3 regions of the Ensifer sp. KUDG1 genome follow, and region 2 is predicted to be linked to each of the others. Evidence: predicted binding sites of a transcription regulator. Region 2 holds the regulator's gene; each other region holds the start of a gene.
What was found. The regulator LexA, encoded in region 2, represses DNA repair genes until DNA is damaged. The targets are predictions, from matches to a motif close to TGTTCNNNNTGTGTTCNG.
Positions count from the first base shown of each region.

Region 1: the regulator LexA is predicted to act here: its motif matches at 1,746-1,763, upstream of M2267_RS06340 (ATP-dependent helicase).
Region 3: the regulator LexA is predicted to act here: its motif matches at 1,320-1,337, upstream of M2267_RS03990 (PA0069 family radical SAM protein).

Region 1 covers NZ_JBNDIG010000002.1:196,158-199,430, reverse strand. Annotated here, with positions in the region: gene M2267_RS06355 (cyclase family protein) at 1-327, shown strand, start outside; gene M2267_RS06350 (EthD family reductase) at 525-839, opposite strand; gene M2267_RS06345 (carboxymuconolactone decarboxylase family protein) at 1,212-1,619, shown strand; gene M2267_RS06340 (ATP-dependent helicase) at 1,806-3,273, shown strand, end outside.
Region 2 covers NZ_JBNDIG010000002.1:963,017-966,289, reverse strand. Annotated here, with positions in the region: gene M2267_RS10230 (thermonuclease family protein) at 1-681, shown strand, start outside; tRNA gene M2267_RS10225 (tRNA-Cys) at 834-907, shown strand; gene M2267_RS10220 (hypothetical protein) at 1,117-1,449, shown strand; gene lexA (transcriptional repressor LexA) at 1,535-2,257, opposite strand; gene M2267_RS10210 (hypothetical protein) at 2,494-2,745, opposite strand; gene M2267_RS10205 (hypothetical protein) at 3,019-3,273, shown strand, end outside.
Region 3 covers NZ_JBNDIG010000001.1:814,468-817,740, reverse strand. Annotated here, with positions in the region: gene moaB (molybdenum cofactor biosynthesis protein B) at 1-413, shown strand, start outside; gene M2267_RS03995 (glycosyl transferase) at 708-1,229, opposite strand; gene M2267_RS03990 (PA0069 family radical SAM protein) at 1,403-2,560, shown strand; gene M2267_RS03985 (ribonuclease HII) at 2,778-3,273, shown strand, end outside.

The DNA of each region.
Region 1 (3,273 bases), 770 kb from region 2:
GGCTGGAGCGCGCATATGGGCACGGACAAGTTCCGCAATGCCGATGGCGCCGGCAAGCTGCACTTCCCCGGCTTTCACGTCGAGGCCGCCAAATATCTGATCGAAGAGAGCAAGGCGGCCGGCATTGCCGTCGATACGCTCTCGCTCGACCACGGCCCCTCGCCCGATTTCGCCACCCATTATGCCTGGCTGCCGGAGGGCCGGTGGGGGCTGGAGGCCGCCGCCAATCTCGACAAGCTGCCGGTGAAGGGCGCAACGCTCGTCCTCGGCGCGCCGAAGCACCGCGGCGGCACCGGCGGCCCGGCCCGCGTCTTTGCGCTGGTCTAGGTCACGGACCTAAAGAGCACAACCAGGGTTTGGCTGAGGCGAGCTTAAAGGGAGCAAGGTGGTTTCCGTGTCCACGGCAACCACATGTTCCCGATCGTCGACCAACTCCGCACCGGCTGCGTCACCATGGATCACGGTGCGCCAACACGTCGCCGATCGAGGAAGGTCAACGGCGACGCCTGACGCGCCGAAGCACCCTAGCCGCCAACGACTTCACTGATCTGCACGATGGGCGCGATGTCCGTATAGTTGGCGACATCAGCGGAGATTTCGGCGCGGTGCGGACCTAACGCCTCCTGGAATGTCTCGAGGCTCGGCGCGTAGACGTGGCACGCCGCGACGAACTGTGGCGCGCTTCCAGGCTCGCGCCCCGCAAGGCCCTTGTCGATCTCGTAGCGCAGGCAGGCATCGCCGAGCCGGTCCTGGAGCAAGGGCATGTGCGTGGTGCGGTAGTAGTCGTGGTCGAACTTCGTGCCACCATCGGCCGGATAGTAGACGCTCATCTTGATCATGGTCGGGCTCCTGCCTGAACGCCGCTTCGAGCGTCCGAAGCTACTTCTAGGTCACCGACCTATAGAGCACAACCAGCTTTTGGCTGGAACACGTTTGACGAGAGAAAGGTTGTTTTCGGGCTTTTGCGGCCGCCGGGTCTTCATCGTCACGCAAAACGGCAACGCCTGTCAGGGCTCGAGCAAGGGCGTGCTGTTTACATCGGGCCCCTTCGGCTCGAACAATCAACCCTGCAACGAAATCCCCAATTGAACGCATCGGCCACGGCTCCTCAAACGCAACGCTGGCAATCGCTGCAACGTCGGCTATCGTCGTCGCATCAAGCCACCGGCCAGCCCGCGTGCCGCCACCAACGACAACAGCGAAGGAGCCCCATGAGCACCGTAACCCCGCCCTCAAATCCGGAAGCCGATCCGCGCGTCAAGGCCGTGTTCGACGACATCCGCGCCACCCGCAAGTCCGATTTCATCAACAATATGTGGCTGTGGCTCGCCTTCGATCCGGAGTTGCTGGAGCAGACCTGGCGCGACGTGAAGGCGGTGATGGCAACGCCGTCTGCGCTCGATCCGCTGGTCAAGGAGATGCTCTACATCGCCGTTTCCGTCACCAATGGCTGCGGTTACTGCGCCCACTCCCATACGGCTGCGGCAAAAGCCAAGGGCATGAGCGATGCCGAGCATGCGGACCTGCTCCGGGTGATCTCGCTTGCCGCCCGCACCAACCAGCTTGCGACCGCGCTGCAGGTGCCTGTCGATCCCGCTTTCGACAAGACGGCTGGGTGAAGCATGTCGCGCAAAAGTGTGAAGCGGTTTTGCGGCGACGACATGCGAGAAACGAAACAGGCCCAAGAATAAGCGGTCTCGAAATCGCCTGTCTTTCCACAGGCTTGGTGCGGCTGGCGCAGAAAACGGAATAAAAGAAGAACATCCTTTCTGGCCTTTCCCCACCGAATCACTACATTGAGCCGCATGATGAGTGGTTTCGACGACATTCCCTTCTTCGACGAGGAGCCGGCGCCGCGCAAGCAGCAGCCCGCCCCCGCAGGTGTTCCGGCAACTGGCGGCATTGCTGCGCGCGCCATGGCGGCGCGTGATCGTGCTCAGCCGCGCCCGGATTATCTCCAAGGCCTCAACCCGGAACAGGCCGAAGCCGTCGAGACGCTGGACGGACCCGTGCTGGTGCTCGCAGGTGCCGGCACCGGCAAGACCCGGGTCTTGACCACGCGCATCGCCCATATCCTGACGACCGGCCGCGCCTTCCCCTCGCAGATGCTCGCGGTGACCTTCACCAACAAGGCGGCGCGCGAGATGAAGGAGCGCATCGGCGTGCTCGTCGGCCATGCGGTCGAAGGCATGCCCTGGCTCGGCACCTTCCACTCGATCGGCGTCAAGCTTCTGCGCCGCCACGCCGAACTCGTCGGCCTGCGCTCCGATTTCACCATTCTCGACACCGACGACGTGGTGCGGTTGATCAAGCAGTTGATCCAGGCCGAAGGCATCGACGACAAGCGCTGGCCGGCCAAGCAGTTCGCCGGCATGATCGACGGCTGGAAGAACAAGGGCCTCGATCCCGCCCAGATCCCCGAGGGCGACGCCCGCGCCTTTGCCAACGGCAAGGGCCGCGAACTCTACGCCGCCTACCAGAACCGGCTCTTGACGCTGAACGCCTGCGACTTCGGCGACCTCTTGCTACACCCGATCCGCATCTTCCGCATGCACGCGGACGTGCTGAAGGACTATCACGACAAGTTCCGCTACATCCTCGTCGACGAGTACCAGGACACCAACACGGCCCAGTACATGTGGCTGCGCTTGCTTGCCCAGCGGCCGAAGGGCGTCCCGCAGAACGTCTGCTGTGTCGGCGACGACGACCAGTCGATCTATGGCTGGCGCGGCGCGGAAGTCGACAACATCCTGCGCTTCGAGAAGGATTTCCCGGGCGCCAAGGTGATCAAGCTCGAGCGCAACTATCGCTCGACCGAACATATCCTGGGTGCTGCCGGCCACCTGATCGCCCACAATGAAGGCCGCCTCGGCAAGACGCTTTTCACCGACCGAACCGACCCGGATGACGAGAAGGTGCAGGTGCACGCCGCCTGGGATTCGGAAGAGGAAGCCCGCGCCGTCGGCGAAGAAATCGAGCAGCTGCAGCGCAAGAGCCACAAGCTTAACGACATGGCGATCCTGGTGCGCGCTTCGTTCCAGATGCGCGAATTCGAAGACCGCTTCGTCACGCTTGGCCTCAACTACCGCGTCATCGGCGGGCCTCGTTTCTATGAGCGTCTCGAAATCCGCGATGCCATGGCCTATTTCCGCCTGGTCTGCCAACCGGCCGACGACTTGGCCTTCGAGCGCATCATCAACACGCCGAAGCGTGGCCTTGGCGACACCACCGTGCGCACGCTGCACGACTATGCCCGCGCCCGCGACATTCCGA
Region 2 (3,273 bases):
AAGCAGGGCGGCATGGCGCCGTGGTATCTGGCCGCAGCGCTCACCCTTGGCGGCGTCATGGCCTATGACCATCGCGCCGAGTTGCGGCACTGGCCCGTGGTTTCCGATGTCGTGGCTTTTGCGTCGCGAACGGAAACGAAGCCGAAGCCTCCGCGTGCCGTTCCTGAAGCGCAGGAGCGCGTCGCGCATCAGGCGGACAGGCACAAGCCTAATCCGAAGCCCGACCCGGTCACGAAGGTCGCCCTGGCCGCACCGGTGCCGTCGGTGAATGTCGGCGTCACGCCGCCAACCCCCGTCGTGCGGCCGAATGAAGAGGTGAAGACGGCGTCCATCCGCACCGACCAGTTTTATTTCTGCGGCATTCGCAACGACAACTGCGTGATCGATGGCTCCACCTTCGTCTTTCATGGCGAGACGATCCGTGTCGCCGACGTCGATGCGCCGCGAATCCGCCAGGCAAGCTGCGACAAGGAGCGTTCGCGCGGCTTCTACGCCAAGCAGCGCCTGCGCGAGTTGCTGAACGCGGGCGACTTCAAGCTGGTTTCGGCAGGCGGGCGATCAGACGCCAAGGCCGGCGAAAAACTGCGCCTGGTTACCCGTGGCGATCAATCTCTTGGACGCGTGCTTGTCTCCGAGGGGCTCGTGCGCCCGTGGGATGGACGCCCGACGCCCTGGTGCTGAGATCAACCGGGAGCCGATCGGCGGGCATCGGCGATCGTTCTGTGGAAAGTATCTATCCAACAAATCGACGGCGCGTTTTTCAGAAAATGCCTCTTGCGGTTTTTCTGCAATCATTCTAAATCCGCGCCAACGCTTGGTTATCCGAGCTGTGAGGCCTCGTGGCGGAGTGGTGACGCAGAGGACTGCAAATCCTTGTACCCCGGTTCAATTCCGGGCGAGGCCTCCAAAAATCTCACCTCGTTTGAATTGGTTTGACGTTCTGCCTTAGGGCAGCGCGGGTCGTTTCGCGACCCCACGTCCGCGCAAGCCACGTCTCCTATGCCTCCGTCGGATCTTATCGCTTCGGTGAAATCGGTAGAGGGGGAACGATGACTCCGCTGAGATCAGCCGCATCGGTAGCGTCCGTCAACATTAAGAACGGAGGCAATGGCATCAATGAAAAAGAGACTGATCCTGACGGCGTTGGCGTGTTTTGCGGCGACCGCTATTGAGGCGCACGCTGACGACCTGGTTTTCCAGCTGAAGAACAACACCAGCGTGGTACTGACGAACTTCTATACGTCACCGGTCGGCGTCAATGAGTGGGAAGACGATGTTTTCGGTCGGCAGGTCCTGAACCCCGGCGAGAGCATGGAGATCACCATTGCCGACGGGCGGGACGTCTGCAAATACGACATGCGATTCGAATTCGAGGAGGGCTCGGCCCTCGATACGACCGAGGACACGCAGGATCTCTGCGAGCTCGGAGAATATACGATCCACGAATAGACGATCTGGATTTCACCCGAAATGGAAAGAGCCTCGCCAATTGCCTTGGCGAGGCTCTTTTTTGATCCGGTGTTCTGCCTGCAGCTCAATGGTAGCGGCGGATCAGCCCGACAAGCTTGCCCTGGATCTTCACGCGATCCGGTCCGAAGATGCGCGTCTCGTAGGCGGGGTTGGCGGCTTCGAGCGCAATCGACGCGCCCTTGCGACGGAAGCGCTTCAGCGTCGCTTCCTCGTCGTCCACGAGCGCCACGATGATGTCGCCGGGATTGGCCGAGTTGCCGTTGCGGATGATCACCGTGTCGCCATCGAAGATGCCGGCCTCGATCATCGAATCGCCCTTCACTTCAAGGGCGTAATGTTCGCCGCTGCCGATCATGTCGAGCGGCACGGTGATGTCATGGGTGTTGTTCTGGATTGCCGAGATCGGAACGCCGGCAGCGATGCGCCCCATCACCGGGACGGAAACTGACGTGCTTTCGGCAACTGGGGCGGGCTTCGGCGCGGCAGGAGCGGCCGCCGGCGGCTTTCCAAGGCTGCCTTCGATCACGCTCGGCGAGAAGCCTCTGCGCGGCTGCTGCTGGCCGGCGGCGTAGGCTTCCGGAAGCTTGATGACTTCGAGCGCGCGCGCCCGGTTCGGCAGCCGGCGAATGAAGCCGCGTTCTTCGAGCGCGGTGATCAAACGGTGGATGCCGGACTTCGACGCCAGGTCGAGCGCATCCTTCATTTCATCGAATGACGGCGGTACGCCCGACTCCTTCATGCGTTCGTGAATGAACAGAAGCAATTCCTGTTGCTTGCGGGTCAGCATGGCACGTCGCTCCAGAGGCGTGAAACAAATCAAGAACAGACACTATCTGTTCCATATGTGTTCCGCAAGTGCCTAAAATTCCGTGAATTCAGGCAATTGGCCGCTTCTGCGGGTGTCGATCGGTCACTTTTGCGGGAGCAGGGCGCCTATCGGCGACGGTGCGTGCCAAAAACGCGCCGGCAGGCACCAGTCGCGCAGCTGATTCGAGCGAATCACGGGGCTCTATGAGGAGAGATTTAGGTCGCTTGCGAGGTCGAGCAGGCGTCCTCGAACTCCTTCACCGTCTCTGCGCTGTTGTCTTCCGGAAGCACCGCGTCGGCCGCGTCGGTCGCGACGGGCGTGTCGCCGTCATAAACGAAGGACTGGATGTAGAACGCCAGCGCGCCCTTCCACACGTTGCGTCCATCGATCTGGTGGCACGGCACGGCCCGTTCGAAATCGGTCTGGAGTTCATCCACCGTCGCAGCGCTGAGCTTGACGTCAGGCATATTGGGCGATGCGACTATCGAAGCGAGAAGCAGGGCGGCAAGCACGGGGAACGTCCACTTGATGAAGGGGTGGCACTACAGGGTGGGAAACGATGTGAACCGTGCTTTCGTTCCGAAGTCCAGCAAGCATGGCGATCACTCTGCCGTGTTCAACAGCTCTTTGCCTGCAGGCTGTGTCTGATTTGCGCCAGCCGCTGCACCTCGAGTTCATCTTGACCGTTCCTCTTGCGACGGGCGAAGAACGCACCGGCACTATCGGCTCTGGGGCCGGGGGTGGGGGATGCGCAAAAATCCCTGCGAGGAAGGGGCTTCACCGTCTCGACAGGAGGTCAAAAAAAGATAACTTTGCGTGGAAAGTGGAGTAATTGCATGCGTAGATTGTCGTTGGTGGTGCTCGGTCTGTTGCTCACGGCCGGAGCGGCGTCTGCTGAAGAAGGGCGTTCGAACATCTGGAAACGGATCAACGCCTGGACGGTGGGGTCCGATCCTTCCCTTGGAGGCTCGTGTTACGCCGCGACGAGCTATGAT
Region 3 (3,273 bases), on a different contig from region 2:
ACCGCCTTGAGGCGCGCGCCATCGTTCCCGACGACAAGACGAAGATCTACGACCAGGTGAAGGCCTGGACGCTCGATCCCACCATCGACGTGGTGATCACGACAGGTGGAACGGGCTTCACCGGGCGGGACGTGACGCCCGAGGCGCTGGAACCGCTGTTCGAAAAGCGCATGGACGGGTTCTCCGAGGTCTTCCACCGTATCTCCTACGAGAAGATCGGGACGTCGACGATCCAGTCGCGCGCAACCGGCGGCGTTGCCAACGCCACCTTCATCTTCGTCCTTCCGGGTTCGCCCGGCGCCTGCCGCGATGCGTGGGACGGCATCCTCAAGCAGCAGCTCGACTACCGGCACATGCCCTGCAATTTCGTGGAGATCATGCCGCGACTCGACGAGCACCTGAAACGCGGCTGAAGAGCATGGACCGTTCCGGCCCGGCCGACCTGTTACCTTAGTAACTGACGCTCGCTTCGCCTCCCGATAGTTTTCAAGCGTTGACACAGCGAGGAACGACCGCCGCACGTTCCGTTCCTCGCACCGCAAGACCCTTCCGCCTCTGTCCCCCGGGCGGAATGAAATGTTGGATACGACGGGCAGCCAGAATGCTGCCCGGACAGAAATCTTCCAAACAAGGTCATTTGAGAGCCGCTTGGAGGTGCCGTCCCCTAAGGGACTGGCACCTTTAATTTTTTCGCGCGGGAGCCGGCGTTACCGCCTGGCTTCGACAGCGACCCAGGCCGGAACGAGTTCGGTCGAAAGCCTGCGGACAGAGCGGACATTCGTCATCGCATCCAGGCCCATGTTGCCGCGGGCGGCCGCAAGCGCGTCGTTCTTGCGCAGGAGAAATCCCGTCTCCAGCGGCTTTCCACGCCCGGTCAGCCGGCGGAAGAAAGGCTTGCGATGTAGTCTCGATCCGGAGAAACGGGCCGGTGCCTTGTTCATCGACACGTACTCGGCCAACTCATCGATCCAGCGGCCGATCGGGCGCGCGCCCGGCTCCAGCAACATCAGCCACTCGCCGCGCGCCGAGCCCACCACATCGGCGAGATCCCAATCCCGGCAGAAACGGCAGCCGGCGGCATCGGCCACGTCGGACGAACCGTCCCTCGAGCCGTGATCGAGGATGATCACATCGCTGACCAGGCCTTCCACGGCGCCTGCCACCAGCACAGCAAGCGTCTGCGCCAGTTCGGCCTCGTTGTCGCGGGTTTCCATGATGATCGTGAGCATGGTTTCTCGTAACGCATCGGCACGGCAATTGCTACATCCGGGACACGGCCCGCAGCGGCGCCTTGACCGGTAAATTCGAAACTCCAATTTTGTTCTTGAATTGTTCCTCCATTCGCGATAGGAAAATAATCAGAACAAAACGGGATCAAATATCTGATTCCGGGGAGATTCCAATGACCGAGCTGTCTCAGATCAGGCAGGGTGCGCTTGCGCCCGCCAATACGGCAGATGTGGCCGAAGCGATGATGAGCGCAACGGGCCTGCGGATCGATATCGATCGCCGTCGCGGCCGCGGCGCCGGGATCAACATGTCCGGCCGCTTCGAACCGCGCAGCCGCGAGACGTTCGACGACGGCTGGGAAAGCCTGGAGGATCTGCCGCCCTTCAAGACCGAGGTTCAGGTCGAGAAGCCGCGCACGGTGATCACCAGGAACGAGTCGCCCGACATCTCTTTCGACCGCTCGATCAATCCCTATCGCGGCTGCGAGCACGGCTGCATCTATTGTTTCGCCCGCCCCACACACGCCTATATGGGCCTGTCGGCCGGCCTCGACTTCGAGGCGAAGCTGTTTGCCAAACCGGACGCCCCGCGGCTTCTGGAGCGCGAGCTGGCGCGGCAGGACTACAAGGTTAGGCCGATTGCCATCGGCACCAACACCGACCCCTATCAGCCGATCGAGAAGGAGTGGCGCATCATGCGCCAGATCCTCGAGGTGCTGCGGGATGCCAACCATCCAGTCATGATCGTCACCAAGTCGGCGATGGTCACGCGCGACATCGATATCCTGGCACCGATGGCGGAAAAGGGACTGGTGCGCGTCGGCATCTCCGTCACGACGCTCGACCGGAAGCTGGCCCGCACGATGGAGCCGCGTGCCTCGACCCCGAGCAAGCGGCTGGAGGCGATCCGCATGCTCGCCGAAGCGGGCATCCCGGCCGGCGTTCTCGTTTCGCCGATCATTCCGGCGCTGAACGACCACGAGATCGAGCGCGTGCTCGAAGGTGCAAGGACGGCCGGAGCAACAGAAGCAAGCTATGTGCTGCTGCGGTTGCCGCTCGAGGTCAGCCCGCTCTTTCGCGACTGGCTGCTGCGCAATTATCCGGACCGCTACCGGCACGTCATGTCCCTCATCCGCTCCATGCGGGGTGGCAAGGACTATGACGCCGAATTCGGCAAGCGCATGAAGGGCGCCGGCCCCTATGCGTGGCAGATCGGCCGCCGCTTCGACCTGGCAGTCAAGCGTCTCGGCTTCAACCCGACGCGCCGGCAACTGCGGGACGATCTCTTCGTGCCGCCGCTTGGAACGGGGGTGCAGCTCTCGCTTCTTTGAAGGCTTTCCGATGTCTCGGTAACCGTCGCTACCCGTAATGGCGCACGGTGAGAGATGATCGCACCGCCCCGCCAGGCAAGACCGATGGCGGGCGCCTGAGACCATATAGCAGTTCCGGTGCCCCCTTACCCGCCGTGGGCCCCGGTAATCCCCCGTCCGCCGCCGCACTCGGACCTGGGGGCTTGAAGAGAATCGGTCGATCATGCGATCTAGACTTATGTCTCGCAGATCGTCCGATTCTCCCCTTTTTCCCGATATCATCGTAGCGCCCGATTTCAGTTTCGAGCTTTCGGCCAGGGGCGATGGGTTCTGGCCGGTCGCCGGAGCGGATGAGGCCGGTCGTGGACCGCTCGCTGGACCGGTGGTCGCCGCCGCCGTCATTCTCGATCCGGACGCCATTCCCGCAGGACTCGACGACAGCAAGAAGCTGACGGCCCAGGCGCGCGAAAAACTGTTCGAAGAAATCCTCGCCACATCCGAAGTGTCGATCGCCTCGGCGTCGGCCGGCACGATCGATGCCACCGACATCCGCAAGGCGAGCCTCGAAGCGATGCGGCGGGCCGTCGCCGGCCTGCCCTCGAACGCGCGCTTCGTGCTCGTCGACGGCCGCGACGTACCGCCCGGCCTCTCCTGCCACGCCAAGGCGGTGGTCAAGGGCGACGCGCGCTCGCTGTCGATCGCCGCTGCTTCGATCGTCGCCAAGGTTACCCGTG